One region of the Kitasatospora sp. NPDC085464 genome, then DNA from elsewhere that is predicted to be linked to it. Evidence: riboswitches for the same ligand, from Rfam matches in the RefSeq annotation. Region 1 holds a riboswitch; each other region holds the start of a gene.
What was found. Region 1 has a riboswitch for cobalamin ahead of ACIGG8_RS10120 (cobalamin biosynthesis protein). Riboswitches for the same ligand answer to the same signal wherever they lie in the genome.

Region 1 (10,108 bases):
GCACGGCGAACACCCCGCGCAGCGCGGCGGGCGGCACCGGGGCGAGCAGGGTCCAGGCGTCGAACAGCGCCGACCAGCCGCGCACCACGGCCTCGTCGTCGTGCTCCCAGGCGTGCAGGCGCCAGCCGGGGCCGGCTCCCGCGTCCCGGGCCTCCACCAGGCCCACCAGGAGCGCCTGCCCCCAGGCCTTGGCGGCGGCGCCGACCGTCATGGCCAGCGCCCGGCCGGCCGCACGGGCGTCCTCCGGGAGCAGCTCGCCGCGCTTGTCGACCTCCTCCAGCTCCCCGGCCCAGCGGGCGATCCGGACGGCGTCCACCAGCATCCGGCGGGCCAGCGGCGCCAGCTCGGCCGGTGCCGGGAAGCCCTCCGGCACGGGAACCCGGCCCCGACCGGGCGCCGGCGCGGGCCCTCGTCGCCGGGGTACGCCGTTGCGGGGTACACCCGCCCCGCTCGGCCTGCCGCCGGCTGGCCGGTGGGCCGTACCGGGGAGACGGGTCACCGTCGCACCGGTACCGATCGGAGGCGGGAGCGGGGCATCACGGTCGCGCGGGTTCCGAGACGTCACGTCGAGCAGTCTTCCCCTTGTACCGGCCTTCTGTCACATCCGGTTGTCCGTACGACCGGGCGACCGGCGGCGGCACCTCCGCAAGATCGGGCAACAGAGGCAAACCGCCTGGCCGGAAACGTGTGGCCTGCTCATGCCAGGTGAGCCGAGGCGGTTGCTGCGCCCGTTCGAACGGTCACGGAGTGTGAGGGCGGGGGTGATCAGCAGGGGCCAGGATGTGCCCCCGGCTGCGCGGCGATCGCGGCGATCGACGCCGGGGTCCTCGACGCCCGGCGGAGCTGTCCAGCCCGAATCCGGACGGATGACCGGCGGATCGGGCCGATCTCGGCGCGCGGGAAGTCGACGGGTCCGACTTCCCGCGCCACCCGGCCCGGCGCCGCGTGCCCCGTGCCCGGCGCCCGGCCCGCAGCCCCACGGCTGCCGGCCGCCGGGGCGCCGGCCCCGGGTCAGAGGAGCGGGGTGAGCCAGCGGCGGAGGAGCTCGGTGTAGTGGTCGGGGGCGCTGTTCCACAGGGCGCCGTGGTCGGCACCGGGGAAGGCCTGGAGGTTGACCACGTCGGGGCGGGCGGCGGCGAGCCGCTCGGCGCTGTGGAACGGGGAGACCCGGTCGTCCGGACTGTGCAGGAGCAGAGTCGGGACGCGCAGGTCGGCGCCCTCGGCGATGCGGGAGAAGTCGGCGAGGTCGACCCCGGTGCGGCCCCGCGCGGCGAGGACACCGAGTTCGGCGGCGGCGCCGCGGAAGCCGAGCCGTTCGGCGTCGCGGCGGGCGGAGCCCGGCAGGTCGAGGACCGGCGAGTCGAGGATCAGACCGCTGATGGCGTGGGCCCAGGTCGAGCGGGCCGCAGTCTGCAGGACCACCGTGGCGCCGACCGACCAGCCGTAGAGGATCACCCGGCTCGCGCCGTTGTCGAGCGCCAGCCGTACCGCCGCCTCGACGTCCCGCCACTCGGTCTCGCCGAAGTGGCTGTACCCGTCCGGGGAGGCCGGGGCTCCCTCGTCGCCGCGGTAGGTGACGGCGAGGACGGGCAGGCCGAAGCGGTCGAGGACGGGCAGCACCGGGAGGGTCTGCTGACGGTCGGCCTCCGGGCCGTGGACGAGGATCACCCAGGTGCCGCGCTTGCCGTCGAGGTGCCAGGCGGGGAGCGCACCGAGTTCCCCGTCAACGGAGGTGTCGGTGTAGGCGAGGCCGAGTGCCCGGGTGGGGTCGCCGAGGTGGACGCGGGGGGTGAAACGGACCTCGGTGCCGGGGGTGAGCGTGCCCTGGTCGGCGCGGACCAGCCGACGGGTGACGCCCTGCTCGTCGCTGTGCAGGACGTCCTCCACGACGGCGTGGCCGTTGTCGCCCCACTCGACCGCCCAGCAGCCGGGGTGCAGGCTCTCCGGGCTGCGGGTGAAGGTGACCCGCCCGGCGCCGACGCTCCGGACCACGACCGGCCCGGACTCCCGCCCGGACTCCCGCCCGGCGGTCACCGGACGGACCATCCGCTCGGAAGCCCGACGGCCGATCACCAGGACGACGGCCCCGGTTCCGACGGCGGCGGCCGCCACGACGGCAGCGGTTCCCCAGCGCATATCGTTCCCCGCTCTGTTGGTCTCGGACCGGACGGTGTTCGTGCACCAGTCCACCGGGGCCCCGCCCGCGCGGCCACCGGGCTGACCCGTCCGGGGCACGGCCTCCGGATCCGCACCCGCCGTCGGAGGCCGGCCGCCTCCCCCTTGTTACGCGGTCGGCCCGGTGGTGCCCGCGGTGTCGAGGAGGTGCCAGAAGCGGGGGGTGAGGGATCCGGCGGCCGGGGGCGGTGCGGTGCGGGTGGTGGCGCCCCAGTGGGTGGGGACGTGGTGCTCCTGGTGGAGGGCGGCGAGGGCGTCGGCGAGGGTGTCGGCGGGGGCGGGGACGATGCGGGCGAGGGCGCGGAGGTGGGGCTGCCAGCGGCCGGTGACGCACTGGCGGAGGAGGTGGTCGAGCGCCTCCCCGCGGCCGGTGGCCTCGACGAGTTCGGGCAGGCCGAGGCCGAGGACGTCGGCGAGGGCGCGGGTCTGTTCCTCGTCGCCCTCCCAGCGGTCGGTCAGTTCGGCCTGCCGGTAGGAGTCGAGGGTGGTGCCGGTGCGCTCGGCGACGGCCGCCTGGCCGAGCTCACGGGCGACGCGGTGGTCGCGCAACCGGACCGGACGGGTGTCCATCAGCTGGGCGGCGGGGCACCAGAGGGCGCGGGCGAGGGCGATGAACTCCGCTTCGCCGGGGCGCAGCTCGCCGCTCTCCCAGGCGAGGACGTGGGCGGGCAGCAGCCGTACGCCGTGCGCGGCCAGGCCCTCGGCGACCTGATCGGGGGTGAGGCCGAGGGCGGCCCGGTGGGCGCGGGCGGCTGCGGGCGAGAACGGCACCGGGGGGGCGGCGAGGGGCTTTCTGCGACGCATGCCACCGAACGCTAGGCGCGGACCACGGCGCGACCCCAGCGACCGAACCCACGAAGCGGCCGGCCCGGGGGCGGTGCCGCGCTGGGCGATCCCACAGCTCATCGGCCGCCGTCCCGTGTGACCAACCCCTCCGTGACCTCGGTTGACTCCCGGTTCGGCCGCGTGATGGGATCCTGGGGCCAATCGGAGGCATGGAGAGGAAGCCGGTGCGAGTCCGGCGCGGTCCCGCCACTGTCACCGGGGAGCACGCTCGGAAATCTCGCCACGGCGGGCCGTCAGAAGCCGCTGGAAGGCACCGGGGGTGCGTCCGACCCGGAAGCCAGGAGACTCTCGCCCCCGCTACGTCGATCCAGGGCGCGGACCCTGAGTGAGGACACGCACGCGATGCAGGCTGCCCCGCCCGGCCGGACTCCGAGCTGCCTTCCGCCGAGCCGCCTTCCGCCGAGCCGCCTTCCGATGAGCCGCCTCTCGATGAGTCGCCTTCCGCTGGACTCCCTCTCGTTGAGCTGTCCCTCCATGAGCCGCCTTCCGGCGTGCGGCCGGTGACCGTCCGTCCTGCGGCCGGCCGCCGCTGGGGCCGCGCCGCCGCGTTCGCGGTGGGCGCCGTCGTGGGCTACGCCGCCGACGCCCGCTTCGCCGACCCGCGCCGGGGCCACCCGGTGGCCGTCTTCGGCAGCGCCGCCACCCGCCTGGAGCGGCGGCTGTGGCGCGACGACCGGGCGGCCGGGGCCGGGTACACGGCGCTGTGCGTGGGTACGGTCGCGGCGGGCGCGCTGGCCCTGGACCGTACCGTCGGCCGGCGACCGCTGGGCCGGGCCGCACTGGCGGCGGCCGCGACCTGGACCGTGCTCGGCGGCACCTCGCTGACCCGGGAGGCCCGCGCCATCGGCCGCTCGCTGCAGCAGGGCGACCTGCGGGCCGCGCGGGAGCGGCTGCCGCACCTGTGCGGGCGGGACCCGAGCGCGCTGGACGAGCAGCAGATCGCCCGCGCGGTGGTCGAGTCGGTGGCCGAGAACACCGCCGACGCCGTGGTGAACGCCCTGGCCTGGGGCGCCCTGGCCGGCACGCCCGGGCTGCTGGCCTTCCGCGCGGTGAACACCCTGGACGCCATGGTGGGCCACCGCTCGCCGCGCCACGCCCGGTTCGGCTGGGCCTCGGCCCGGCTGGACGACGTGGCGGGCTGGCCCGGCGCCCGGCTGACGGCCCTGCTGACGGTGGCCGCCGCCCCGCAGCCGCGGACGGCCTGGCGGGTCTGGCGGCGCGACGGCTCCTCGCACCCGAGCCCGAACGCCGGTCAGGCGGAGTCGGCGTTCGCCGGCGCGGTGGGCGTGCGGCTGGGCGGGACGCTGCAGTACGGCGAGCGCGTCGAGCACCGGCCGGTGCTGGGCGGGGAGCTGCGGCCGGTCACGGTCGACGACATCGAACGGGCCTGCACGCTCTCCCGGCGGGTGGGCGCGCTGGCGCTGGGTACGACGGTCGCGGGGCACGTCCTGCTGCGCGCGCTCCGTGGGAAGAGGGGAAGGGCATGACGAACGCGCTGCTGGTCGCCGGGACGACCTCGGACGCGGGCAAGAGCGTGGTCACCGCCGGCATCTGCCGCTGGTTGGCCCGCCAGGGCGTGCGGGTCGCGCCGTTCAAGGCACAGAACATGTCGTTGAACTCCTTCGTCACCGCCGACGGCGCCGAGATCGGACGCGCCCAGGCGATGCAGGCGCAGGCCGCCCGGGTGGAGCCGGAGGCGGCGATGAACCCGGTGCTGCTGAAGCCCGGCGCGGACGGCCGCAGCCAGGTGGTGCTGCTGGGCAGGCCGGTCGCCGAGGTGGGCGCGCTGGACTACCGCGAGCGCAAGCCCGTCCTGCTGGAACGCGCCCTGGAGTGCCTGGCCGATCTGCGCAGCCGCTACGAGGTGGTCGTCTGCGAGGGCGCCGGATCGCCCGCCGAGATCAACCTGCGCGACCGCGACATCGCCAACATGGGCCTCGCCACGGCCGCCGGGCTGCCGGTGGTGGTGGTCGGGGACATCGACCGGGGCGGGGTGTTCGCGGCGATGTACGGCACGCTGGCGCTGCTGTCCGCGGAGGACCAGCGGCACGTGGCGGGCTGGTTCGTCAACAAGTTCCGCGGCGACGCGCGGCTGCTCGCGCCCGGCCTGGAGATGCTGCACGGGCTGACCGGCCGTCCGGTGCTGGGCACCCTGCCGATGCTGCCCGGGCTGTGGCTGGACGCCGAGGACTCGCTGGACCTGTCGACCGTGGTGGACCGCGTCGACGGGCGCGGGCCGCTCGGGGCGGACGTGCTGCGGGTGGCCGTGGTGCGCTTCCCCCGGCTGTCCAACTTCACCGACGTGGACGCGCTGGCGCAGGAGCCCGGCGTCCTGGTGCGCTGGGCCACCAGGCCGGAGGAGCTGGCCGACGCCGACCTGGTGGTGCTGCCCGGCACCCGGGCCACCGTGGCGGACCTCGCCTGGCTGCGCGAGCGCGGCCTGGAACCGGCGCTGAAGGCGCGCGCGGCGGCCGGGCTGCCGGTCCTCGGGGTCTGCGGCGGCTACCAGATGCTCGCGCGCGGGATCGTCGACGAGGTGGAGTCCAAGGCGGGCGCCGTCGACGGGCTCGGCCTGCTGCCGACGCAGGTGCGGTTCGGCGTCGAGAAGGTGCTGGCGCGGCCGGTCGGCGAGGCGTACGGCCGGCGGGTCGTGGGCTACGAGATCCACCACGGGGTGGTGACCGTGGACGGCGGCGACAGGTTCATCTCCGACGACCGGGGGCAGAGCCTGGACGGCTGCCGGGCTGGATCGGTCTGGGGCACGACCTGGCACGGCGTGCTGGAGAACGACGGCTTCCGCCGCGAACTCCTGCGCGAGGTCGCCGACCTGGCCGGGCGGGCGTTCGTGCCGGCCCCGGACACCTCGTTCGCCGAGGCGCGCGAGGCCCGGCTGGACCGGCTGGGCGACCTGATCGAGGAACACGCGGACACCGACGCGCTGTGGAAGCTGATCGAGGGCGGGGTGCCGGCGGCCGGATCGCTGCCGTTCCTGGCGCCCGGGGCACCTGGGAGTGACGCATGACTGACGTCCGCTATCCGTTCACCGCGATCGTCGGCATGGCCGACCTGCGGCTCGGGCTGCTGCTGAACGCGGTCTCCCCCGCTGTGGGCGGCGTGCTGGTGCGCGGCGAGAAGGGCACCGCGAAGTCGACCATGGTGCGCGCGCTGGCCGGCCTGCTGCCGTCCATCGCCACCGTGGAGGGCTGCCGCTTCGCCTGCGACCCGGCCGCGCCCGACCCGCAGTGCCCGGACGGGCCGCACTCCGCCGCCGTGAGCCACGAACGGCCGTCCCAGCTGGTCGAGTTGCCCGTCGGCGTGGCCGAGGACCGGATCGTCGGCTCGCTGGACCTGGAGCGCGCACTGGCCGAGGGCGTCAAGGCGTACGAGCCCGGACTGCTCGCCCGGGCGCACCGCGGCGTGCTGTACATCGACGAGGTGAACCTGCTCCAGGACCACGTGGTGGACCTGCTGCTGGACGCCGCGGCGATGGGCCGCTCGTACGTCGAGCGCGAGGGCGTGTCGGTGCGGCACGCGGCCCGCTTCCTGCTGGTCGGCACGATGAACCCGGAGGAGGGCGAGCTGCGGCCGCAGCTGCTCGACCGGTTCGGCCTGACCGTCGAGATCGCCGCCACCCGGGACCCGGCCGAGCGCGCCGAGGTGGTCCGGCGCCGGCTCACGTACGACGCGGACCCGACCGGCTTCGCCGCGCGGTTCGCCGAGGAGGAGCGGTCGCTCGCCGAACGCATCACCGCGGCCCGGGAGTTGCTCCCCAAGGTCGAGCTGACCGATGTGGCGCTGCGTCAGATCACCGCGGTGTGCGCCGCGTTCGAGGTGGACGGCCTGCGCGCCGACATCGTGATGGCCCGCACGGCCGTCGCGCTCGCCGCCTGGGACGGTCGCACCGAGGTGCTGGAGGAGGACGTCCGTCAGGCCGCCCGGCTGGCGCTGCCGCACCGGCGGCGCCGCAACCCCTTCGACGCTCCGGGGCTGGACGAGGAGCAGCTGGAGCGGACGCTGGAGGAGCACTCCCAGGGCGACGACGATCCGGAGCCCGAGGGCGACGGCCCGGGCCCGGAGGGCGGCCCCGAGGGCGGCCCCGACGGCGGCGGCCCGGACGGCGGCGGGGCGCCCGAGCCGTCCGCCGACGGCGCACCGGAGGCGCCCGCGGAGGACGGACCGGACGGACCGGACGACGCGGAGCAGCAGCCGCAGCAGCCCGTCCCGACCCAACACCCCTCCCCCGCACGGGAGTCGGCGCCGGTCGCGGCCGGGGACCCGTACCGGACCAAGCTGTTCACCGTCCGCGGCACCGGCCACGGCGCCCAGGGCCGCCGCTCCCCCGCCGAGACCAACGGCGGCCACACCATCCGCGCCCGCCGCCCGCAGGGCGCGCTCGGCCGGCTCCACCTGACCGCGACCCTGCAGGCCGCCGCGCCGCACCAGGTGGCGCGCGGGCGCAGCGGCCGGGCGCTGGTGCTGCAGAAGGACGACTTCCGCGAACAGGTGCGCCAGGGACGGGAGTCCAACCTGGTGCTGTTCGTGGTCGACGCCTCCGGATCGATGGCCGCCCGGCAGCGGATGACCGCCGTCAAGGGCGCCGTGCTGTCCCTGCTGATGGACGCCTACCAGCGACGCGACAAGATCGGCATGATCACCTTCCGCGGCACCGGCGCCGAGCTGGCGCTGCCGCCCACCTCCTCCGTGGAGGTCGGCGCGGCCCGGCTGGAGTCGCTGCCCACCGGTGGGCGGACCCCGCTGGCCGAGGGGCTGCTGCGGGCCCACGAGGTGCTGCGGGTCGAGCGGCTGCGCGACCCGAGCCGCCGCCCGCTGCTGGTCGTGGTGACCGACGGCCGGGCCACCGGCGGGCGCGACGCGCTCGCCCGCTCCCACCGCGCGGCCGCGCTGTTCGCGGCGCAGGGCACGGCGAGCGTGGTGCTGGACTGCGAGTCCGGCCCGGTCCGGCTGGGCCTGGCCCGCACCCTGGCCGGGCAGCTCGGCGGCACCGCCGTCAGCCTGGACGAGCTGCGCGCCGAGGGCGTGGCCTCGCTCGTCCGCGAGAACCGTCCCACGACCGTCCGCGACAACCGCGCGACCACCCTGCGAAAGGCGGCCTGACCCATGCCCAAGGGCGTCCCCGAGAGCGTCCCCGACGACGGTCTGACGACCCGTCAGCGCCGCACGCTGCCGATCACCGCCGTGCACACCGGCCCCGGCAAGGGCAAGTCCACGGCCGCGTTCGGCATGGCGCTGCGGGCCTGGAACCAGGGCTGGCCGGTCGGGGTGTTCCAGTTCGTGAAGTCCGCCAAGTGGAAGGTCGGCGAGGAGAACGCGCTGCGCGTGCTCGGCGCCTCCGGCGAGGGCGGCACCGTCGACTGGCACAAGATGGGCTCCGGCTGGTCCTGGATCCAGCGCTCCGCCGAGCAGGAGATGACCAGCGAGGAGGCGGCCAAGGAGGGCTGGGAGCAGGTCAAGCGCGACCTCGCGGCCGAGACCTACCGCTTCTACGTGCTCGACGAGTTCACCTACCCGATGCACTGGGGGTGGATCGACGCCGACGAGGTGGTGTCCGTGCTCAAGGACCGCCCGGGCAGCCAGCACGTCGTCATCACCGGCCGGTACGCCCCCGAGGCACTGACCGACTTCGCCGACCTGGTCACCGAGATGACCAAGGTGAAGCACCCCATGGACGCCGGCCGCAAGGGCCAGCGCGGCATCGAGTGGTAGATCGAGTGGACCGTTGAGCACAATCCCCCGCCTCGTCGTCGCCGCGCCCTCCTCCGGTGCCGGCAAGACCACCGTCGCCACCGGCCTGATCGCGGCGCTCGCCGCGCGCGGGCTGGCGGTGTCGCCGCACAAGGTCGGCCCGGACTACATCGACCCGGGCTACCACGCGCTCGCCGCCGGACGCCCGGGCCGCAACCTGGACGCCTTCCTGTGCGGGCCGGAACGGATCGCGCCGCTGTTCCTGCACGGCGCGGCGGGGGCCGAGGTCGCGGTCGTCGAAGGCGTCATGGGCCTGTTCGACGGGGCCTCGGGGCGCGGCGAGCTGGCGTCCACCGCGCACGTCGCAAAGCTGCTGCGGGCACCGGTGGTGCTGGTGGTGGACGGCTCCTCGCAGTCCCGCTCGGTGGCCGCGCTGGTGCACGGCTTCGCCTCCTGGGACCCGCAGGTGCGCCTGGCCGGGGTGATCCTCAACCGGGTCGCCTCCGACCGGCACGAGCACCTGCTGCGCGAGGCCCTGGAGGAAGGCTCCGGCGTGCCGGTGCTGGGTGCGCTGCGCCGCTCGGCGGCGGTCGCCACGCCGTCCCGCCACCTCGGGCTGATCCCGGCGGTGGAGCGCTCGGCGGAGGCGCTGAAGGCGGTCGCCGACATGGGCGACCTGGTCGCCTCCTCCGTCGACCTGGACGCCCTGCTGGAACTCGCCCGCACCGCGCCCGACTTGGACGCCGAACCGTGGGACCCGTCGGCCGAGGTCACCCCGGTGGCCGGGCGGCCGCGGATCGCGGTGGCGGGCGGCGCGGCGTTCTCCTTCTCGTACGCCGAGAACGCCGAACTGCTCGGCGCGGCAGGGGCGGAGGTCGTCCCGTTCGACCCGCTGACCGCCACCGCGCTGCCGGCCGGGACGGCCGGGCTGGTCATCGGCGGCGGCTTCCCGGAGCTGTACGTACGGGAGTTGAGCGGGAACGCCGCACTGCGCTCGGCCATCGCCGCGTTCGCCGCCTCGGGCGGGCCGATCGCCGCCGAGTGCGCCGGACTGCTCTACCTGGGGCGGGAGTTGGACGGCCTGCCGATGTGCGGCGTGCTGGACACCGGCGCCCGGATGACCGAACGCCTCACCCTCGGCTACCGGGAGGCCGTCGCGCTGCACGACTCGCCGCTCGCACCGGCCGGCACCCGGCTGCGCGGGCACGAGTTCCACCGGACGGTGTGCGAACCGGGCGCGGGCGAACACCCCGCCTGGGGCTGGCACTTGCCGACCGGGCCGCGCACGGAGGGCTTCGCCGGGAGCAATGTGCACGCCTCCTACCTGCACCTGCACTGGGCGGGGGCGCCCGCGCTGGCGTCGTCCTTCACGGCCGCGGCGGCC
Region 2 (10,108 bases), on a different contig from region 1:
CGCGGGCGACCCCGACCACCTCACCCTGCAGGCCGTCAAGGCGCTCGCCCGCACGGACGTCTTCTTCATCCTCGACAAGAGCGAGGAACGGCAGGACCTGATCCGGCTGCGTCGACGGATCCTCGCCGAGCACGGCCGGGCCGGGCACCGCGTGGTCGAGGCGCCGGACGCGGAGCGGGACCGCAGCACCCCCGCGTACGCGGCCGCCGTCGACGACTGGCGCGTCCGCCGCGCCGACCTGGTCGAACGGCTCCTCGCCGAGCACCTCGGCGAGGACGAGACGGGGGCGTTCCTGGTCTGGGGCGACCCGAGCCTGTACGACAGCGTCATCGCCGTCGTGGACGACGTCCTGGCCCGCGGCACCGTCGTGTTCGACTCCGAGGTGGTCCCGGGCATCAGCAGCGTCTCGGCGCTCGCCGCCCGCCACCGCACCACACTGACCCGGGTCGGCCGCCCGGTGCAGATCACCACCGGCCGCCGTCTGGCCGAGGGTTTCCCCGAGGGCGTGGACGACGTGGTGGTGATGCTGGACGGCCGGGCCGCCTTCACGGAGATCGACCCCGAGGGGCTGGAGATCCGGTACGGCGCCTACCTCGGCACCCCCGACGAGATCCTCGTCGCCGGCCCGCTCGCCGAGGCCGCCCCGAGGATCCGCGAGCTGCGCGAGCAGGCCCGCGAGCGCAAGGGCTGGATCATGGACACCTACCTGCTCCGGCGGGCCGGGAGCTGACCGGCGGTGAGCCGCCCCGTGGAGGGGCGGCGCACCGGGCCGGGCGTCAGCGGGTTGCCGAACTCAGCGGTTGCCGGACGTCAGCGGTTGCCGAACGTCGGCGGGCGCTTCTCGGCGAAGGCCGCCATGCCCTCCTTCTGGTCCGCCGTGGCGAAGGTGGCGTGGAAGAGCCGGCGCTCGAAGCGGACGCCCTCGGCGAGGGTGGTCTCGTACGAGCGGTTGACGCTCTCCTTGAGCATGACCGCGGCCGGGGTGGACATCGCCGCGATGGTCTCGGCGGTGGCCAGGGCCTCCGTCTGCAGCTGGTCGGCGGGGACGATCCGGGAGACCAGGCCGGCCCGTTCGGCCTCCTCGGCGCCCATCATCCGGCCGGTCAGGCACAGCTCCATCGCCTTGGCCTTGCCGACGGCCAGGGTGAGCCGCTGCGAGCCGCCGATGCCGGGGATCACACCGAGCTTGATCTCCGGCTGGCCGAACTTGGCGGTGTCCGCGGCCAGCAGGACGTCGCACATCATCGCCAGCTCGCAGCCGCCGCCCAGCGCGTACCCGGCCACCGCCGCGACGACCGGCTTGCGCAGCGCGGCGAAGCGGTCCCAGGCGGCGAACCAGTCGCCGAGGTAGGCGTCGACGAACTCCAGGGACTGCATCTCCTTGATGTCGGCGCCGGCCGCGAAGGCCTTCTCCGAGCCGGTGACCACCAGACAGCCGATCTCGCGGTCCCGGTCGAACTCCGTGGCCGCGGCGACGACTTCGGTCATCAGCCGGGTGTTGAGCGCGTTGAGCGCCTTCGGGCGGTCGAGCGTGATCAGCCCCACCCGGCCCCTGCGCTCGACCAGGATCGTCTCGAACGTCATGCGGTGTCCTTCCGGAGGGTGGTGATGATGGCGGAGAAGTCCAGCCCGGCGCCCGCCCCTTCGGCGAACGCGGCGTACAACTCCGATGCCCTGCCGCCCAGTTCGGCCGGTACGTCGCAGGCGGCGGCCGCGGCGGCCGCGAGTCCGAGGTCCTTGGCCATCAGGGCGGCGGCGAATCCGCCGGCGTAGTCGCGGTTGGCGGGGCTGCCCGGGACCGGGCCGGGCACGGGACAGTTGGAGGTGAGCGCCCAGCACTGTCCGGAGGCGGTGGAGGCCACCTCGAACAGGGCCTGATGGCTGAGCCCGAGGCTCTCCCCGAGCACGAAGGCCTCGCTGACCGCGATCATCGAGACGCCGAGGATCATGTTGTTGCAGATCTTCGCGGCCTGCCCGGCACCGGAGGAACCGCAGTGCACGACCCTGCGGCCCATCGCGGCCAGCAGCGGCTCCGCCTCGGCGAAGTCGGCCTCGTCGGCGCCGACCATGAAGGTGAGGCTCGCGGCCTCGGCACCGGGCACACCACCGGAGACCGGTGCGTCGACGGCCCGGTGCCCGGCCGTGCGGGCCAGGTCGGCGGCGACCCGGGCGTCCCCGACGGCGATGGTGGAGCAGTCGATGAACAGCGCGCCGGTGGCCGCCTCGGTCAACTCGCCGTAGGAGTCGAGGACATGGCGTCCGGTCGGCAGCATGGTCAGCACCACGTCGGCCTCGCCGACCGCCTCGGCGGCGGAAACCGCGATCATCACTCCCTGTGCTGCGGCCAGGTCCCGGGCCTCGGCCGAGAGGTCGTAGCCGATCACCCGGTGGCCGGCCTTGACGAGGTTGGCGGCCATCGGGCCGCCCATGTTGCCCAGTCCGATGAATCCGATGCTGTGGGTCACCAGCGCTCCAGGGGTGTGGTGGTGGCGGCGAGGCCGAGCTCGCGTCCGCCGCGCGGGGCGAAGTAGCGGGCCACGGCGGCGGGTTCGACGGCGCCCAGGGTGGCGGGGCTCCACCGCGGCGAGCGGTCCTTGTCGATCACCTGCGCCCTGATGCCCTCGGCGAGGTCCGGCGTGGCGAGCGCCGCACACGAGGTGCGGTACTCCTGGTCGAGCACCGCCTCCAGCGGGCCGAGGGCCCGGGCCCGGCGCAGGGCCGCCAGCGTCGCCTTCACCGCCGTCGGGGAGTTGGCGGTGATCCGGTCGACGGCCTTCTTCGCCTCGGGTTCACCGCTGTCCCGCAGCCGGTCGAGGATCTCCTCGACGGTACCGGCCGCGTAGCAGGCGTCGATCCAGGCGCGCTGCCCGTCCAGCGCACCGGTCGGCGCGGGTTCGACGTGCCGCTCCAGGGCGTCGTGCACGGGCAGCCCGGCGAGGTCGTCGAGCAGCGCCGGCACCCGCTCGGAGGGCAGGAAGTGGTCGGCGAGCCCGCAGAGCAGCGCGTCCGCCGCTCCCACCGATCCGGCGGTGAGGGCGAGGTGGGTGCCCAGCTCGCCGGGCGCCAGGGCGAGCAGGTAGGTGCCGCCCACGTCGGGGACGAAGCCGATGCCGGCCTCGGGCATGGCGATGCGGGTGGTCTCCGTGACGATCCGCACGCTGCCGTGGGCGGAGACGCCGACGCCGCCACCCATGACGATGCCGTCCATCACGGCCACGTAGGGCTTGGAGTAGCGGGCGATCCGGGCGTTGAGGCGGTACTCGTCGCGCCAGAACTCCTCGACCGCGCCCGGGTCCCCGCCGGTGGCGGCACGGTGGATGGCGACGATGTCGCCGCCGGCGCAGAACGCGCGGTCCCCGGCCCCCGTGATGACGACGGACTCGACCCGGTCGTCCTGCTCCCAGGTGTCCAGGGCCTCCGCGATGCGCAGCACCATGGTGTGGGTGAGGGCGTTCAGGGCCGCCGGCCGGTTGAGGACGATGAGTCCGGTCCGGCCCTCGCGCTGGAGGATGACCTCGTCGAGGTCGTGGCCGGCCATCACGCGGCTCCGGTCAGGCTGCGGGCGACGATGACGCGCATGATCTCGTTGGTTCCTTCCAGGATCTGGTGCACCCGCAGGTCGCGGACGATCTTCTCGATGCCGTACTCGGCCAGGTAGCCGTAGCCGCCGTGCAGCTGGAGGGCCTGGTTCGCGACGTCGAAGCCGGTGTCGGTGGCGTAGCGCTTGGCCATCGCGCACAGCTGCGGCGCCCGGGGATCGCCCCGGTCCAGCGCGCCGGCCGCCCGCCACACCAGCGCCCGGGCCGCCTCCAACTCCGTTGCCATGTCGGCCAGTCGGAACTGCAGAGCCTGGGCGTGCAGCAGCCGGGCGCCGAACGCCGCACGGTCCGCCAGGTAGCGGGTGGCGCGCTCCAGCGCCTCCTGCGCGCCGCCGAGCGAGCAGGCCGCGATGCCGAGCCGGCCGCCGTTCAGCCCGCTCATGGCGATCCGGAAGCCCTCGCCCTCGGCGCCGAGCAGACGGTCGGCGGGCAGCCGGACACCGTCCAGCACGACCTGCCGGGTGGGCTGGGCGTTCCAGCCCATCTTCCGCTCGTTCGGCCCGAACGAGACGCCGGGGTCGTCCCGCTCGACGACGAACGCGGAGACCCCGTCGGCTCCCGGTCCACCGGTGCGGGCCATCACCACGTAGATCCGGGAGTCGCCTGCCCCGGAGATGAACTGCTTGACGCCGTCCAGCACCCAGTGGTCGCCGTCCCGGACGGCCCGGGTGGCGATCGCCGCCGCGTCGGAGCCGGCGCCGGGCTCGGTCAGGCAGTAGCTGCCCAGGTGCTCGGCGGTGCAGAGGCCGGGCAGCCAGCGGGAGCGCTGCGCGGTGCTGCCGTAGCGGTCGATCATCCAGCCGACCATGTTGTGGATGGACAGGTAGGCGGCGATCGACGGGCAGCCGGTCGCCAGCGCCTCGAAGGCCACCACCCCCTCCAGGCGGGAGAGTTCGGAACCGCCGGCGTCCTCGCGCACGTAGACGCCGGCCAGACCGACGTCCGCTGCCTTGCGTAGCACGTCCACGGGGAAGTGCTTGGTCCGGTCCCACTCGACGGCGTTCGGTGCCAGGTACTCGTCGGCGAAGGCCCGGGTCGTCTCCGCGATGGCGCGCTGGTCCTCGGTGAGATCGTGCACGGCGCTCATCCCATCGTCGGCATGGTGAAGCTCGCGCCTTCCTTGACCCCGGAGGGCCAGCGCGAGGTGACGGTGCGGGTGCGGGTGTAGAAGCGGATCGAGTCCGGGCCGTGCTGGTTGAGGTCGCCGAAGCCGGAGCGCTTCCAGCCGCCGAAGGTGTGGTAGGCGATCGGCACCGGGATGGGCACGTTGACGCCGACCATGCCGGTGTTCACCCGGCGGGCGAAGTCCCGCGCCGTGTCGCCGTCCCGGGTGTAGATGGCCACGCCGTTGCCGAACTCGTGCTCGCTGGGCAGGCGCAGCGCCTCCTCGTAGTCGGCGGCGCGGACGACGGTGAGCACCGGGCCGAAGATCTCCTCGCGGTGGATCCGCATCTCCGGGGTGACCCGGTCGAACAGCGAGGCGCCGAGGAAGTAGCCGTCCTCGTGCCCCTCCAGGCGGAAGTCCCTTCCGTCGACGACGAGTTCGGCGCCCTCCTCGACCCCGAGGTCCAGGTAGCCGCGGACCCGCTCCAGGGCGTCGCGGCCCACCAGCGGGCCGAAGTCCGCCGCCGGGTCGTCCGAGCGGCCGACCTTGAGCGCGGCGATCCGCTCGACCAGCTTCGCCACCAGGGCGTCCGCGGTCTCCTCGCCGACCGGGACGGCGACGGAGATGGCCATGCAGCGCTCGCCGGCCGAGCCGTAGCCGGCGCCGATCAGCGCGTCGGCGGCCTGGTCGAGGTCCGCGTCCGGCATCACGATCATGTGGTTCTTGGCGCTGCCGAAGCACTGCGCGCGCTTGCCGTGCGCAGCGGCGGTCGCGTAGACGTACTGGGCGATCGGGGTCGAGCCGACGAAGCCCAGCGCCTCGACCCGCGGGTCCTCCAGCAGGGTGTCCACGGCCTCCTTGCCGCCGTTGACCACGTTGAACACGCCCGGCGGCAGCCCGGCCTCCAGGAACAGCTCGGCCAGCCGCAGCGGCACCGACGGGTCACGCTCGGAGGGCTTGAGGACGAAGGAGTTGCCGCAGGCCAGCGCGGGCGCGGCCTTCCACAGCGGGATCATCGCGGGGAAGTTGAACGGCGTGATGCCCGCGACGACGCCGAGCGGCTGGCGCATCGAGTAGACGTCGATGCCGGTGCCGGCGTTGTCGCTGAACTCGCCCTTCAGCAGGTGCGGGATCCCGGCGGCGAACTCCACGACCTCCAGGCCGCGTTGGAGGTCGCCGTGGGCGTCGGCGACGGTCTTGCCGTGCTCGGCGGACAGCAGCCGGGCCAGCTCCTCCTTCTCCTGCTCGACGAGCTGCAGGAAGCGCAGCAGGACGCGGGCCCGGCGCTGCGGGTTCCAGGCCGCCCACGCGGGCTGGGCCTGCGCGGCGTCGGCGATCACCGCCTCGACCTCGGCGCGGTCGGCGAGCGGCACCCGGGCCTGCACCCGGCCGGTGTTGGGGTCGTACACGTCGCCGAAGCGACCGGACGTCCCGGGTGTGCGCTTCCCGGCGACGAAGTGGGTCAGTTCACGGACCATCGGTTCCTTCTCTCAACGGGTCGGGAGAGGAGGAATGGAGGCCGCCGCCGGACGGCGGGGCGCACGGTCGTGCGCCGCCCCGGCTGCGGTGGTTGACGGACCGTCAGGGCAGGTGGGCCCCGACGGCCATCGGCACGGGACCACCAGGAGCAGCGGAACGGGAGCAGCCCGGAGTCATGCGTGTCGTCTCCATCCTCGTGGAAAACACGGATCACCCGCGGCCGGTATCCTGACTCCCGGATCACCGCACGCCCTCAGGCCTTCCCGGCTGGCTGCCAGTGGCCGTCTCCTGCGAGGGCGGACTCCCCGGTCACAGTGGCGGGACCGTGCCGGACTCACACCGGCTTCCCTGACACCGCGGACCTGCCGTCGACCATATAGTTGGACGTCCTAGTAAGTCCAGAGGTCCGGGTGCGCGCCGCGTCATCGGGGTCCCACGCACCGGGCGCCGGGCCGATGGCGCGATCGGCCCGCTCGACCCGGGGGCCACCCCGCAGCCGGGCGCGGCCCCCGGTCGGCGAGCCTCCGGCCCCCGGCTCCCGGGATGGGAGGCGAGGGTGGCTACCTCACGCCGCGCGCCGTTGGAACTGCTGGTTCGCGCCCGTACCGCAGGGCCACTGGATGAGGCGGCGACGGCGGCCCGGGACTCGTTGTAGTCGGTGCCGCGGCCCGGGCCGGGATTCCCAGCGCGTCCTCCCCAGCCGTGGACAGAGCCGTGCCGCGCGCGGCCTCGGACGCCCGGCCGCCCCCGCGCCGGCCGAGGCAGCGGGTGGGCCCCGGACAGCGGGGCCGTGCCCACCGCGCACCTCCCCCGCGCCGACACCGGCGGTACGGCGGCCAACCGGTACATTCCTACCGGCTCACCTGCGAGTTTCCGGATCGGGTGGGTGGTCACCGTCACCTGCGAGGAGCAAGACCCTGAGTACGTCATCCGCGGAAGCGCTGTCCGTCGGCCTGCTGGTGCTGGTACTCGTCTGCGCGGTGGTACGGCCGTGGGGCTGGCCGGAGGCGGTGGTCGCGGTCCCGGCGGCCGGGCTGGCGATCGCCACGGGCGCGATCTCCTGGGACCACGCGGTGGCCGAGGCGCAGCGGCTCGGGCCGGTGATCGGGTTCCTGGCAGCCGTGCTGGTGCTGGCTCAACTGTGCGACGACGAGGGCCTGTTCCGTGCCTGCGGGGCGTGGATGGCCCGGACGTCGGCCGGGAGTCCGCGGCGGCTCCTGGTGCAGGTGTTCGTGGTCGCCTCGGTGGTCACGGCGGTGCTCAGCCTGGACGCCACCGTGGTGCTGCTGACGCCGGTGGTGTTCGTCACCGCGGCCCGGCTCGGCGCGCGCCCCAAACCGCACCTGTACGCCTGTACCCACCTGTCGAACACCGCCTCGCTGCTGCTGCCGGTCTCCAACCTCACCAACCTGCTGGCCTTCGCCGCCAGCGGGCTGAGCTTCACCCGGTTCGCCGCACTGATGGCGCTGCCGTGGCTGGCGGCCATCGCCGTCGAGTACGTGGTGCTGCGCCGGTTCTTCGCCGCCGATCTCGACGCGGGCGCCCCGGCCGCGGGCGAGGCGGAGGCGCCGGAGATGCCGCTGTTCGCGCTGGTCACCGTCGCCTGCACGCTCGCCGGATTCGTCCTGACCTCGATCGTCGGCGTCGATCCGGCCTGGGCGGCGCTGGCCGGCGCGCTGGTGCTCGCCGTCCGGGCCCTGGTCCGGCGGCGCTCCACCCCGGTGGCGATCGTGCGCTCGGCCGCCGTACCGTTCCTGGCCTTCGTCCTGGCGCTCGGCATCGTGGTCCGGGCCGTGGTCGACAACGGGCTGGCCTCCGCGCTCGGGCACCTCGTGCCCGACGGCACCTCGCTGCCCGCGCTGCTGGGCACCGCGGCGCTGGCGGCGGTGCTCGCGAACGTCATCAACAACCTGCCCGCCACCCTCGTCCTGCTCCCGCTGGCCGTGCCGTCCGGCGCCGGGGCGGTGCTGGCGGTGCTGCTCGGGGTCAACATCGGCCCCAACCTCACCTACGCCGGCTCGCTGGCCACGCTGCTGTGGCGGCGCATCGTGCGCGAGCACGAAACCGAGGTCGGCCTGGGCGAGTTCACCCGGCTCGGACTGCTCGTCGTGCCCGCTGCCCTGGTGACGGCCGTGGTGGCACTGTGGGGGTCCCTGCACATCATCGGAGGCTGACCGCGTGACCGTCGTCGTCTGGATCACCGAAGGCACCTGGCCCGCCTGCGTGGACGCCGCCCGCGCCCACGCACCCCGGGAGGCGGAGATCGTCCTGCTCCACGTCAGCGGCCAGGAGGTCCCCGGCGTCGCGCACGGCGCGTTCGCCGGGCTGCTCGGTCGCGGCCACCGCGAGCGCGACCCCGGCACCCGGGTGGAGACCCTGGCGGCGGCCTCCGCCCGGGAACTCCTCGACGCCGCCGCCGAGCGGCTCGGACGGCCCTGCGCCCGGGTGGAGCGGACCGGACGGGTCGAGCGCGAGGTCGTCGCGGCCACCGAGGGCGCGGCGTTGCTCGTCCTCGCCCGCGACGGCGACCGCACCCGCCTCGGACCGCACAGCCTCGGCCCCGCGACCCGTTTCGTCGTCGACCACGCGCCCTGCCCGGTGCTGCTGGTCTGGCCGGAACCGGCGCCCGGCACCGCCACGATCCCTCCCCCGCCCGACGGACGGTAGCGGTCGACGGTAGCGGTCCGGAACCGGGACGCCCGGGCCGTGACTCCGGGGCCGTGACTCCGGGTCAGTGCCTCCGGACCAGTGCCCGACGGCCGGTGTCCCGGTCAGTGCCCGACGGCCGGTGTCCCGGTCAGTGCCCGACGGCCGGTGTCCCGGTCAGTGCCCGACGGCCGGTCCTGGGTGGGAGAGCCGGTAGACCCCGCCCGCCGTGAGGCGGACCCGGAAGCGCCGCTCGTCGCCGGGGACGGCGGTGGCCGCGACCGCCCGGCCGTCCCCGCCGGTCAGGACGAGGTCGCCCGCCGGCTCGGGCAGGCGCAGCTCGACGGTGGTGTCCCGGGCGGCCCGGAGGGCGGCCCCGGTCAGCACGCCTCGGCGCCAGCTCAGGCCGACCGTGAGCCCGCCCCGCGCGCGCAGGCCGTGGACGTCCCCGTCCGGCCAGCTCGCCGGCAGTGCGGGCAGCAGCCGCAGGACCCCGTTGTGACTCTGCAGCAGCGCCTCGGCGATGGCGGCGGTGATGCCGAAGTTGCCGTCGATCTGGAAGAGCCGGGGCGGGTGCAGGTCGAAGAGGTTCGGCGCGATCGAGGTGGCGAGCAGTCGCTCCACGGCGTGCCCGGTGAGCGCGCCGTCGCCCAGGCGGGCGGCGAGCGCGGCGACCCAGGCGAGGCTCCAGCCGGTGCCGCCTCCGCCGTGTTCCAGGCGCCGGTCCAGGGCGCGGCGGGCCGGTTCCAGCAGGGTGTCGTCGCCGAGCGGGTCGACGGCGCTGCCCGGGTAGAGGCCGTAGAGGTGGGAGAGGTGGCGGTGGCCGGGGTCCTCCTCGGGGAGGTCGTCCCGCCATTCCAGCAGTCGGCCGTCGGCGCCGAGTGCCGGTGGGCGCAGCCGGGCGCGCAGGCGGGTCAGTTCGTCCGCCAGCTCGTGGTCGACGCCGAGTTCGCGGGCGGCGGCGGCGGTGTTGCCGAGGAGTTCGGCGGCCAGCCAGTGGTCCATGGTGGAGCCGGCGTCGACGGCGGCCAGGGAGCCGTCGGCGAGCCTGAAGTGGTGCTCGGGCGAGGTGGACGGGCAGGTCACCAGCTCGCCGTCGCCCTCCTCACCCGGCGGGTGGGTCTCGACCAGGAGGTGGGTGAGGAAGCGGGCGGCCTCGCGCATGGCGGGGTAGGCGCGGTCGGCGAGGAAGTCGCGGTCCCCGTGGAAGAGGTGGTGGTCCCACAGGTGGGCGGCGAGCCACGGCCCGGCCATCGGCCAGTGCGCCCAGACCGGGTCC
Region 3 (10,108 bases), on a different contig from region 1:
GGAGCGCACGAGGACCGATTCGACGAGATCCTCACCCCCGAGGCACTCGCCTTCCTCGCCCGCCTGCACGACCGGTTCGCGGACCGTCGCGCCGAGCTGCTCGCCGAACGCGGCCGCCGTGCCGCCGCGTTGGCCGCCGGCGCCACCCTGGACTTCCTCCCGGAGACCCGCGCCGTCCGGGAGGACCGCACCTGGCGGGTGGCCGGCGCCGGTCCCGGCCTGCACGACCGCCGGGTGGAGATCACCGGCCCGCCCGAGCGCCGGATGACCGTCAACGCCCTCAACTCCGGCGCGAAGGTGTGGCTCGCGGACTTCGAGGACGCCACCTCCCCCACCTGGCACAACCTGGTCTCCGGCCAGCTCAACCTGCTGGACGCGATCGACCGCCGGATCGACGACACCACCCCGGACGGCAGGCGCTACTACGTCGGGGACGACCCGGCCACCATCGTGGTCCGCCCCCGCGGCTGGCACCTGGACGAGCAACACCTGCTGATCGACGGCCGCCCGGCCGTCGGCGCCCTGGTCGACTTCGGCCTCTACCTCTTCCACTGCGGCCGGCCCCAGATCGCGGCCGGATCCGGCGCCTACTTCTACCTGCCCAAGCTGGAGAGCCACCACGAGGCGCGGCTCTGGAACGAGGTCTTCACCTTCGCCCAGGCCGAGTTGGGCATCCCGCACGGCACGATCCGCGCCACCGTCCTCATCGAGACCATCACCGCCGCCTTCGAGATGGACGAGATCCTCTACGAGCTGCGCGAGCACGCGGCCGGCCTCAACGCGGGCCGCTGGGACTACCTGTTCAGCCTGATCAAGAACTTCGCCCAGCACGGCCCGCGCTTCGTCCTGCCCGACCGCGCCACCCTCACCATGACGCAGCCGTTCATGCGCGCCTACACCGACCTGCTGGTGCGCACCTGCCACCGCCGCGGCGCCCACGCCATCGGCGGCATGGCCGCCGCGATCCCGCAGCGCGACCCGGAGGCCAACGCCGTCGCGCTGACCAAGGTCCGCGCCGACAAGGAACGCGAGGCCGGCGACGGCTTCGACGGTTCCTGGGTTGCCCACCCCGGCCTGGTGGCCACCTGCCGCACCGCCTTCGACGCCGTCCTCGGGGACCACCCGAACCAGCTCGACCGCACCCGCGAGGACGTCGAGGTCACCGCCGCCGACCTGCTCGGCGTCCACCGTCTGACCGCCGGCCTGCCGACCGAGCAGGGCCTGCGCGCCAACGTCGCCGTCGCCCTGCGCTACCTGGTCGCCTGGCTGAACGGCTCCGGCGCCGTCGCCGTCTTCGGGCTGATGGAGGACGTCGCCACCGCCGAGATCTCCCGCTGTCAGATCTGGCAGTGGCAGCACCACTGCACCCGGCTCACCGGCGGCTCGCTCGTCACTCCGGACACGGTGCGGCGCCTGATCGACCGCGAGCGGGCAGCCCTGCTCGCGGACGGCGTCGATCCGGTGCTGGTGGACGACGCGGTGCGGATCCTGGAGGAGACCGCGCTCGGCGCGGACCTGCCCGCCTTCCTGACCACCGAGGCCTACGCCCGCCACCTCGTGCACACGACCGTCCCGGTGGCCTGACCCATGGCGACCCGCATCCGCTCTGAAGGGGCAACCGCATGAACGACATCCGCCGTGTGGCCGTCGTCGGGGCCGGGCAGATGGGCTCCGGCATCGCCGAGGTCTTCGCCCGCGCCGGGCTCGACACCGTCGTCTGCGAGAACGGCCGGGCCGCCCTGCGCGCCGCCCGCAGCCGGATCGACCGCTCCCTGCACCGCGCCGTGGACCGCGGCCGGATCGGCGAGCAGCAGCGCATTGACGCCTGGGCGCACCTGCTGTTCGCCGACGACCTGGAGGCGCTGGCCGACCGTCAGCTCGTCGTCGAGGCCGTCGTCGAGGACGAACGGGTCAAGACCGAGGTGCTCACCACCCTGGACAAGGTCCTCGTCGCCGAGGACGCCGTCCTGGCCACCAACACCTCGGCGATCCCGGTCACCCGCCTCGGCATCGCCACCGGGCGCGCCTCGCACGTCCTCGGCCTGCACTTCTTCAACCCCGCACCGGTGATGCCGCTGGTCGAACTGGTCGCCTCGCTGCACACCGACCCCGCCGTCGTCGGCCGGGTGGAGGCCTTCGCGACGAACGTCCTCGGCAAGCGCGTCGTCCACTCCCGGGACCGGGCCGGCTTCGTCGTCAACGCCCTGCTGGTGCCCTACCTGCTATCCGCGATCCGGATGGCCGAGGCCGGCCACGCCGACCCCGAGGACATCGACGCCGGCATGGTCCACGGCTGCGCCCACCCCATGGGCCCGCTCCGACTCGCCGACCTGATCGGCCTGGACACCGTCGAGGCGATCGCCCGGTCGATGTACGAGGAGTACAAGGAGCCGCTGTACGCGCCGCCGCCGCTGCTCTCCCGGATGGTCGAGGCCGGCCTGCTCGGCCGCAAGAGCGGGCGGGGGTTCCACGTCCACCGGCCGGCCTGACCCGGGCACGGCCGCCCGTTCGCGGCCCCGGAGTTCGCGCCGACCGCGCACTGCTCCGGGGCTCCGTACCGTCCCGACCCGGGTCCCTCAGTCCGCCGCCGGGCCGCCGCGGAAGTAGCTGCCGGGGGTGAGGCCGGTCTCCCGGACGAAGGCGGCCACGAAGGCGCTGGGCGTCGCGTAGCCCACCCGGCCGGCGACCCTGCTGACGGGCTCCCCGTGGGCGAGGTGGCCGAGGGCCGCGCGCAGCCGGACGGCGGTGCGCCAGCGGGCGAAGGTGATGCCGGTGTCGGCGGCGAAGGCACGGGCCAGGGTCCGTGCGCCGGCGCCGACGTGGTGCCCCCACTGGGCGAGGGTCCGTGGGTCCGCCGGGTCGGCGACCAGGGCGCGGGCGACGTCGAGGGCCCTGGGATCGACGGGCATCAGCACCTCGATCGAACGGGCGGGGACCGGGGCCAGGTTGTCGATCAGGACGGCCTGGGCCCGGAGCCGGCGCGGCGGGTCGAGAGCGGGCCGGGCCAGGTGGTCGATCAGGCCGGCGACCAGCTGGTCCACCGCCACCGGCTGCGGCACCGACCAGCCGGGCAGCCCGGGGCCCCGGGTGATGTTCAGGCTGCGCATGGCGGTGCCGGCCAGCGCGGCGGTCTGGTGCGCGGTGCCGGCCGGGATCCACAGTGCCCGGGTCGGCGGCAGGATCCACTCACCGTCCTCGGTCGACACGGTCAGCACGCCGTTGCGGGCCCAGACCACCTGGTGGGTGTCGTGCCAGTGGGTGCCGAACCGACTGCCCGGCGCGAGGTCGTAGGAGCGCACCACGATCGCGCCGGCCGCCTCGGCCACGGTGCCCGGCGGACCGGGACGGGGTTGTCCGTTTGACGACATGATCTGGAAGCGTACGCGCTGGTGGCCCACCCGCGCCCTTCCTAGCCTCTTGGACATGAACCTCAACCACGCACGAGTGTGCACCAGCCCCGAATGGGCCCGGACGTTGCAGACCACGGTGTTGCCCACGGTGACGGCCGGAGCCGAGTTGGGCACGGTGATGCTGGAGATCGGCCCCGGTCCGGGCGCCGCCACCGACTGGCTGCGGCACCGCGTCGAGCGGCTCGTCGCCGTCGAGTACGAACAGCCCGCCGCCGAGGCGCTGGCGGCCCGCTTCGCCGGCACCAACGTCGAGGTCCGGCACGGCGACGCCACCGCGTTGCCCTTCGCCGACGCCGCCTTCGACTCGGTGGCCTGCTTCACGATGCTGCACCACGTCCCCACCCGGGCCCTGCAGGACAGGCTGCTCGCCGAGGTCCTGCGCGTGCTGCGCCCGGGCGGGGTGCTGGTGGGCTCGGACAGCCTGGCCGGCGACGGGCTGCACCACTTCCACGAGGGCGACACGTACAACCCGGTGGAGCCGTCGTCCTTCCTGACGCGGTTGCAGACGCTGGGCTTCGAGAACCTGACCATCGGGGTGGGGGGACGGTTGACCTTCGTCGCCCACAGGCCGCGAGCCGCAGCCGAGGACGGCAGCGTCACCGGCGCCCGCTGACCGGCCCCCGGGCGCACGGGAGTGCGCACCGGGCGGCCCCGACGGAAGGTCCGCCGGGGCCGCGAGCCGCCGGCCGCTCGGCCGACGGCTCCCTTCGGGGGGACGGTCAGTCGGCGAGTTCCTCACGCAGGCGGCGGGCGGCGGCGACCAGGCTGTCCAGGGAGGCACGGGTCTCCGGCCAGCCGCGGGTCTTCAGGCCGCAGTCCGGGTTGACCCAGAGGCGTTCGGCCGGGATGGCGGCGAGGCCGGCCCGGAGCAGCGAGACCGCTTCCTCGGTGCTCGGGACGCGCGGGGAGTGGATGTCCCAGACGCCCGGGCCGACCTCGCGCGGGTATCCGGCCTCGGCCAGCTCCCCGGCGACCTCCATGTGCGAGCGGGTCGCCTCCAGGGAGATGACGTCCGCGTCGAGGTCGTCGATCGCCTTCATGATCGCGCCGAACTCGGCGTAGCACATGTGGGTGTGGACCTGGGTGTCCGCGCGGACGCCCGACGTGGCCAGCCGGAACGCCTCGGTGGCCCAGTCCAGGTAGGCCGGGCGGTCGGCGGCGCGCAGCGGGAGGGTCTCGCGCAGGGCCGGCTCGTCGACCTGGACGACGGCGGCGCCGGCGGCCTCCAGGTCGGTGACCTCGTCGCGCAGGGCGAGGGCGACCTGGCGGGCGGTGTCGGCGAGCGGCTGGTCGTCGCGGACGAAGGACCAGGCCAGCATGGTGACCGGGCCGGTCAGCATGCCCTTGACCGGGCGGTCCGTCAGGCCCTGCGCGTAGCCGAACCAGTCCACCGTCATCGGGTGCGGGCGGGAGATGTCCCCGGCGAGGACCGGCGGGCGGACGTAGCGGGTGCCGTACGACTGGACCCAGCCGTGCCGGGTGGCCAGGTAGCCGGTGAGCTGTTCGGCGAAGTACTGGACCATGTCGTTGCGCTCGGGCTCGCCGTGCACCAGGACGTCCAGTCCGGCCTTCTCCTGGTAGGCGATGACGTCGCGGACCTCGGCCTCCATCCGCTCCCGGTAGGCGGCCGCGTCGACCCGGCCCGCCGTCAGGTCGGCCCGGGCGACGCGCAGTTCGGTGGTCTGCGGGAAGGAGCCGATGGTGGTGGTCGGCAGCAGCGGCAGCCTGAGCCGGGCGCGCTGGGCCTGGGCCCGTACGGGGTAGGGCTGGGCGCGGCGGGCGTCGTCCGCGGTGACGGCGGCGGCGCGGGTGCGGACGGCGGGGGCGCGGGTGATCGGTGAGGTGGCGCGGGAGGCGAGGTCGGCGCGGTTGGCGGCGAGTTCGGCGGTGATCGCGCCGGTGCCCTCGCGCAGGCCGCGGGCGAGCAGCGCGGCCTCGGCGGTCTTCTGTTTGGCGAACGCGAGCCAGCGGGCGATCTGCGGGTCGATGTCGCGTTCGAGCGTGGCGTCGATCGGCACGTGCAGCAGTGAGCAGGAGGGCGCGACGTCGACCCGGTCGGTGAGGCCGAGCAGGGTCGCCAGGGTGGCGAGCGACTTCTCCAGGTCGTTGATCCAGATGTTGCGTCCGTCGATCACCCCGGCGACCAGTCGCTTGCCGGGCAGCCCGCCGACGGCGGCGAGGTCGGCGAGGTTGGCCGCGGCCGGTCCGGTGAAGTCCAGTGCCAGGCCCTCGACCGGGGCCTTCGCCAGGACGGGCAGGGCGTCGCCGAGGCGGTCGAAGTAGCTTGCGACCAGGAGCTTGGGCCGGTCGGTGAGGGCGCCGAGGTCGCGGTAGGCGCGGGCGGCGGCGTTGAGCTCGGCGGGGGTGCGGTCCTGGACGAGGGCGGGCTCGTCCAGCTGGACCCATTCGGCGCCGGCGGCCTTCAGGGCCGCGAGCAGCTCGGCGTAGACCGGCAGCAGCCGGTCCAGCAGGGTCAGCGGCTGGAAGTCCTCGGCGACACCGGGCGCGGGCTTGGCGAGCAGCAGGTAGGTGACCGGCCCGACCAGCACCGGCCGGGCGGTGTGACCGAGCGTGAGGGCCTCGGTCAGCTCGCCCACCGACTTGGCCGGGTTCGCCGCGAAGGCCGTGTCGGGGCCCAACTCCGGGACCAGGTAGTGGTAGTTGGTGTCGAACCACTTGGTCATCTCCAGTGGCGCGACGTCCTGGGTGCCGCGCGCCATGGCGAAGTAGCCGTCCAGCGGGTCGGCCTCGACCGCGGCCCGGTGGCGGACGGGGATCGCGCCGACCGCGACGGTGGTGTCCAGCACGTGGTCGTAGAGCGAGAAGTCACCGGTCGGGACTTCCCCGATGCCGGAATCGGCGAGCTGCTGCCAGTTCCCGCGGCGCAGGTCGGCGGCCGTCGCCAGCAGCGTCTCGGCGGTGACCGCGCCCTTCCAGTAGCCCTCGATCGCCTTCTTCAGCTCCCGGCCCCGCCCCTGGCGGGGGTAGCCGTACGCGGTGGCGAGGGTTGCCGCGGCTGCGGACTTCGTGGTCAAGGGACTCTCCTTCGCGAGTCTGTCTCCTCAGGGATCCGGAGACCGCAGGGGCGCGAAGGGATGACGGACCGGGCAGCGGCCGCACCGACGTACGGGCCTGATCTGCCTGGTATGGTCGCCGACCCGCCCACGAGGTCACCGGATTGCCGCGCGCGGATCCTCCGCGGGCGGGCAGTGGCAGGTCTTCGGACTCGCGGGCACGCCCACCCTGTCGAGGGCGGACTCCTACTGGCCGTCGCTTCCCAGACCCGTCCCGGGCCCAGTGCGTATGACGGCGGTCGTTCCCACTCACCGCTGCGGGGCAGTCCCGGACTGGCCGATCAAACGGCGTCACCGGGTTCCCTCTTACGACGCCCCGCCTGGCGGACAGGGCGAACCAGCTGCCCGGCCAGCTTAGGGGCAAGGAACCCGAACCCACGCGGAATTCACGCAACGTGTCCGCATGGTGAGACCCGGCGCCGCCCGCGGAGGCGCACGGGTGCACCCCGGGGCACCGGCCATGGCCGCGGCGCACGGCCGCCGGCCCGGGGCCTCACCCGGTTCCGTACACCCAGCGACGGTCAGGGACGCGCCTGGGCGTCGGGCGTGCGCGGCAGGGCGGCGCGGATGTCCGCGATCAGTTGGGGCAGGGTGCGTCCTGGATCCAGCTGACAGTCCAGGTGCCCGATCCCGTCGGCGGGGATGCTCGCCAGTATCCGTTCGGCCTCGCCCAGCAGTTGGCTCTTCCGGTGGAGGTCGAGCTTCATCCGGGCGACCTGCGCCTGAGCCCCGCCCAGCTGGCGGCGTGCGGATGCCAGGCCGGCGTGCTGTTCCGGGGTCAGGACGACGACGTCGACCCCGTTCAGCGTGATCGTCCGGGGTTTCGCGGGTTTGGGCACGATGGTGGCCTTCCGGTTCAGGAGTTCTCCGCCCCGACGGGCCGGGCGACGGCCTGCGTTCCCACCGCGGCGTCCGCACCGCGCGGAGCCTCGAAGCGCACGGTGGGCTCGAAGTTGGCGCGGCGGGCGGCGCGGCGGAAGACGGTGAGGACGGCCGGCCCGACGACGAGGACGGCGGTGAAGGTGGTGACGGCGCGGCCGGTGTCCCAGCCGAGCGAGGTGGCGAGGTCGAACAGGAGGTAGCGGTGCCACTGTTCGGTGAACGGGAGGCCCGGCAGGTAGGCGATCGAGCTGTTCGGGTCGGTGGAGAACGGCCAGAAGGACAGGTTGAGCAGGAAGCCGAACAGGTAGCCGGAGAAGGCGCCGTACACGGCCAGCATCGGCACCTCCACACGGCGCCGCCGGGTACCGGGCAGCAGGCCGGCGAGCATGCCGACGAAGGCGCAGCCGAACATCTGGTAGGGCATCCAGGGGCCGACGCCGCCGGTGAGCAGGGCGGAGGCGAACAGGGAGGTGCAGCCGAGGGTGAAGCCGAAGCCGGGGCCGAAGACCCGGCCGGCCAGGACGAGGATGAAGAACACCGTCTCCACCCCGGCGGTGCCGGCGCCGAGCGGGCGCAGTCCGGCGTTCACGGCCGACAGGACGCCGAGCATGGCGAGGGCCTTGGCGTCGATGCCGCCGGACGAGATCTCCGCGATGACGACGGCGAGCACCAGGACCAGCAGGGCGCCGAAGATCAGCGGTGGCGCGTAGGAGGAGCCGAACTTCCCCGGGGCGACGGCGAACGGCCAGGTGAAGGCGACCAGGCCGATGAACGCCGCCAGCGCGATGACGACCCGGGCCCGGCCGGGGATCCGCAGGGCGGTCATCGGGCCGCCTCCGCCGGTTCGAGGGCCTCGGCGACCTGGTGGGCCGTCAGATAGGCCAGCGGCGCCAGGATCTTGGCGGTCTGGGGGGCGAAGGTCGGTGAGGCGACGATGACCTCCGCGGTCGGGCCGTCCGCGACGACCTCCCCCTCGGCCATCACCACGACCCGGTCGGCAGCGGAGGCGACGAACTCGACGTCGTGGGTGGAGACCACGACGGTGCGCCCCTCGACGGCGAGGGCGTCCACGATGCCGGTGAGCGCCTCCTTCGCCTGGTAGTCGAGCCCGCGGGTGGGCTCGTCCAGCAGCACGACCCGTGGTGCGGCGGCGAGTTGGATCGCCAGGACGAGGGCCAGCTTCTGGCCCTCGGAGAGGTCCCGGGGGTGGGTGTCATCCGGGATCCCGGGGGCCAGGCGGTCCAGGATCTGCCGTGCGGTCGGGCCGCCGACCCGGTCGGCTTCGACGTCGCTCTGGCCGAGTTCCTGCGCGACCGTCTCCAGGTACAGCAGGTCGGTGGGAGTCTGCGGGACGAGACCGACCAGCTGGCGGGCCCGGGCGGCCGGGAGGCGCTTGGGGTCCTCGGTCTTCCCTTCCCCGGCGCCGGTGACCTTCACGCTGCCGCCCTGGCGCGGGCCGGAGCCCTGCAGCGCCCACAGCAGCGAGGACTTGCCGGAGCCGTTGCGCCCCATCAGGGCGGTCACCTCGCCGGCGCCCAGCGACAGGTCGACGTCCCGGACGGCGGCCACCGGCCCGTAGCGGACGACCACCCCCCGGGCGTCCAGCACCGGCTCCCCCGCCACCGCTGCCCGGCGCGGCGGGGGAACGGGCACGTCGCTGAGCCGCTGCCGCAGCGGGGCCGCGGCGCGGCGGGCGTCCCGGACGGACAGCGGCAGCGGCCGCCAGCCGGCCAGTCGGCCGAGGTCGACGACGGGCGGGGCGATCGCGGTGGTCCGGAAGACCTCCGCGGGCGGGCCGTGCACGACGGTGCCGTCCCCGGGCAGGTAGGCGACCCGGTCGGCGTACTGGACGACCCGTTCCAGGCGGTGCTCGGCCAGCAGGACGGTCACGCCGAGGTCGTGCACCAGCCGGGTGATCGCGGCCAGCACCTCCTCGGCGGCGGTCGGGTCGAGCGCGGAGGTGGGCTCGTCCAAGACCAGGACGCGCGGGTGCGCGGTGAGGACGGAGCCGATGGCGACGCGCTGCTGCTGGCCGCCGGAGAGCTCGTACAGGGCGCGGTGGCGCAGGTCGGCCAGGCCGAGCAGGTCCAGGGTCTCCTCGACGCGCTTGCGCATGACCTCCGGCGGGATCGCCAACTGCTCCATGACGTAGGCCAGTTCCTCCTCCACCGTGTCGGTGGTGAAACCGGCCAGTGGGTCCTGCCCCACGACGCCGACCACGTCCGCGAGTTCGCGTGGCGGGTGGTGCGCGGTGTCGCGGCCGTCCACGGTGACGCGGCCGCGCAGGGTGCCGCCGGTGAAGTGCGGCACGAGGCCGTTGACGGCGCCCAGCAGGGTGGACTTTCCGGTGCCGGTGCGGCCGACCACGAGGCAGAGTTCGCCCTCCGGGATGTGCAGGTCCACGTCGCGCAGGACGGGCGTGGTCTCGCCGTCGTACACCACGCTGACCTGGTCGAATCGGATCACGTGCTCACCTCTGAGGTCGTGCGGGCGGTGCGGGTGCTGCGGGGGCCGCCGGTACCGCGGGGGTCGCCGGTACTGCGGGGGTCACCGGCGGGCTCGGGTGTCCGGCCGGGCGGCGGCGAGACGACCCCGGCGGCGCCCGCCAGCAGCAGGGCGAGCACAGGGACGAGCGGCAGGGTCGGCCAGGTCAGCGGGTACAGCGAGGGGTTGAGGTCGGTGGCGTCGTAGCCGACGGTGGCGAACAGCAGGACGGCGGCGGTCACGCCGCAGCCGGCCACA

Region 2: another riboswitch for cobalamin. It lies ahead of ACIGG8_RS08510 (CoA-acylating methylmalonate-semialdehyde dehydrogenase); the one in region 1 lies ahead of ACIGG8_RS10120 (cobalamin biosynthesis protein).
Region 3: another riboswitch for cobalamin. It lies ahead of metE (5-methyltetrahydropteroyltriglutamate--homocysteine S-methyltransferase); the one in region 1 lies ahead of ACIGG8_RS10120 (cobalamin biosynthesis protein).

Annotation. Positions count from the first base shown of each region.
Region 1 covers NZ_JBITTM010000009.1:78,084-88,191, forward strand. The annotation lists gene ACIGG8_RS10105 (hypothetical protein) at 1-373, opposite strand, end outside; gene ACIGG8_RS10110 (alpha/beta hydrolase family protein) at 1,012-2,136, opposite strand; gene ACIGG8_RS10115 (helix-turn-helix domain-containing protein) at 2,284-2,979, opposite strand; cobalamin riboswitch at 3,175-3,309, shown strand; gene ACIGG8_RS10120 (cobalamin biosynthesis protein) at 3,522-4,508, shown strand; gene ACIGG8_RS10125 (cobyric acid synthase) at 4,505-6,043, shown strand; gene ACIGG8_RS10130 (putative cobaltochelatase) at 6,040-8,136, shown strand; gene cobO (cob(I)yrinic acid a,c-diamide adenosyltransferase) at 8,140-8,745, shown strand; gene ACIGG8_RS10140 (cobyrinate a,c-diamide synthase) at 8,759-10,108, shown strand, end outside.
Region 2 covers NZ_JBITTM010000007.1:201,045-211,152, reverse strand. The annotation lists gene cobF (precorrin-6A synthase (deacetylating)) at 1-730, shown strand, start outside; gene ACIGG8_RS08530 (enoyl-CoA hydratase) at 811-1,584, opposite strand; gene mmsB (3-hydroxyisobutyrate dehydrogenase) at 1,581-2,465, opposite strand; gene ACIGG8_RS08520 (enoyl-CoA hydratase/isomerase family protein) at 2,462-3,538, opposite strand; gene ACIGG8_RS08515 (acyl-CoA dehydrogenase family protein) at 3,538-4,686, opposite strand; gene ACIGG8_RS08510 (CoA-acylating methylmalonate-semialdehyde dehydrogenase) at 4,683-6,182, opposite strand; cobalamin riboswitch at 6,384-6,575, opposite strand; gene ACIGG8_RS08505 (SLC13 family permease) at 7,101-8,357, shown strand; gene ACIGG8_RS08500 (universal stress protein) at 8,362-8,850, shown strand; gene ACIGG8_RS08495 (glycosyl hydrolase family 95 catalytic domain-containing protein) at 9,007-10,108, opposite strand, start outside.
Region 3 covers NZ_JBITTM010000007.1:220,683-230,790, reverse strand. The annotation lists gene aceB (malate synthase A) at 1-1,584, shown strand, start outside; gene ACIGG8_RS08605 (3-hydroxybutyryl-CoA dehydrogenase) at 1,623-2,489, shown strand; gene ACIGG8_RS08600 (AraC family transcriptional regulator) at 2,577-3,368, opposite strand; gene ACIGG8_RS08595 (class I SAM-dependent methyltransferase) at 3,424-4,023, shown strand; gene metE (5-methyltetrahydropteroyltriglutamate--homocysteine S-methyltransferase) at 4,130-6,445, opposite strand; cobalamin riboswitch at 6,621-6,824, opposite strand; gene ACIGG8_RS08585 (hypothetical protein) at 7,006-7,323, opposite strand; gene ACIGG8_RS08580 (ECF transporter S component) at 7,341-8,192, opposite strand; gene ACIGG8_RS08575 (ABC transporter ATP-binding protein) at 8,189-9,832, opposite strand; gene ACIGG8_RS08570 (CbiQ family ECF transporter T component) at 9,829-10,108, opposite strand, start outside.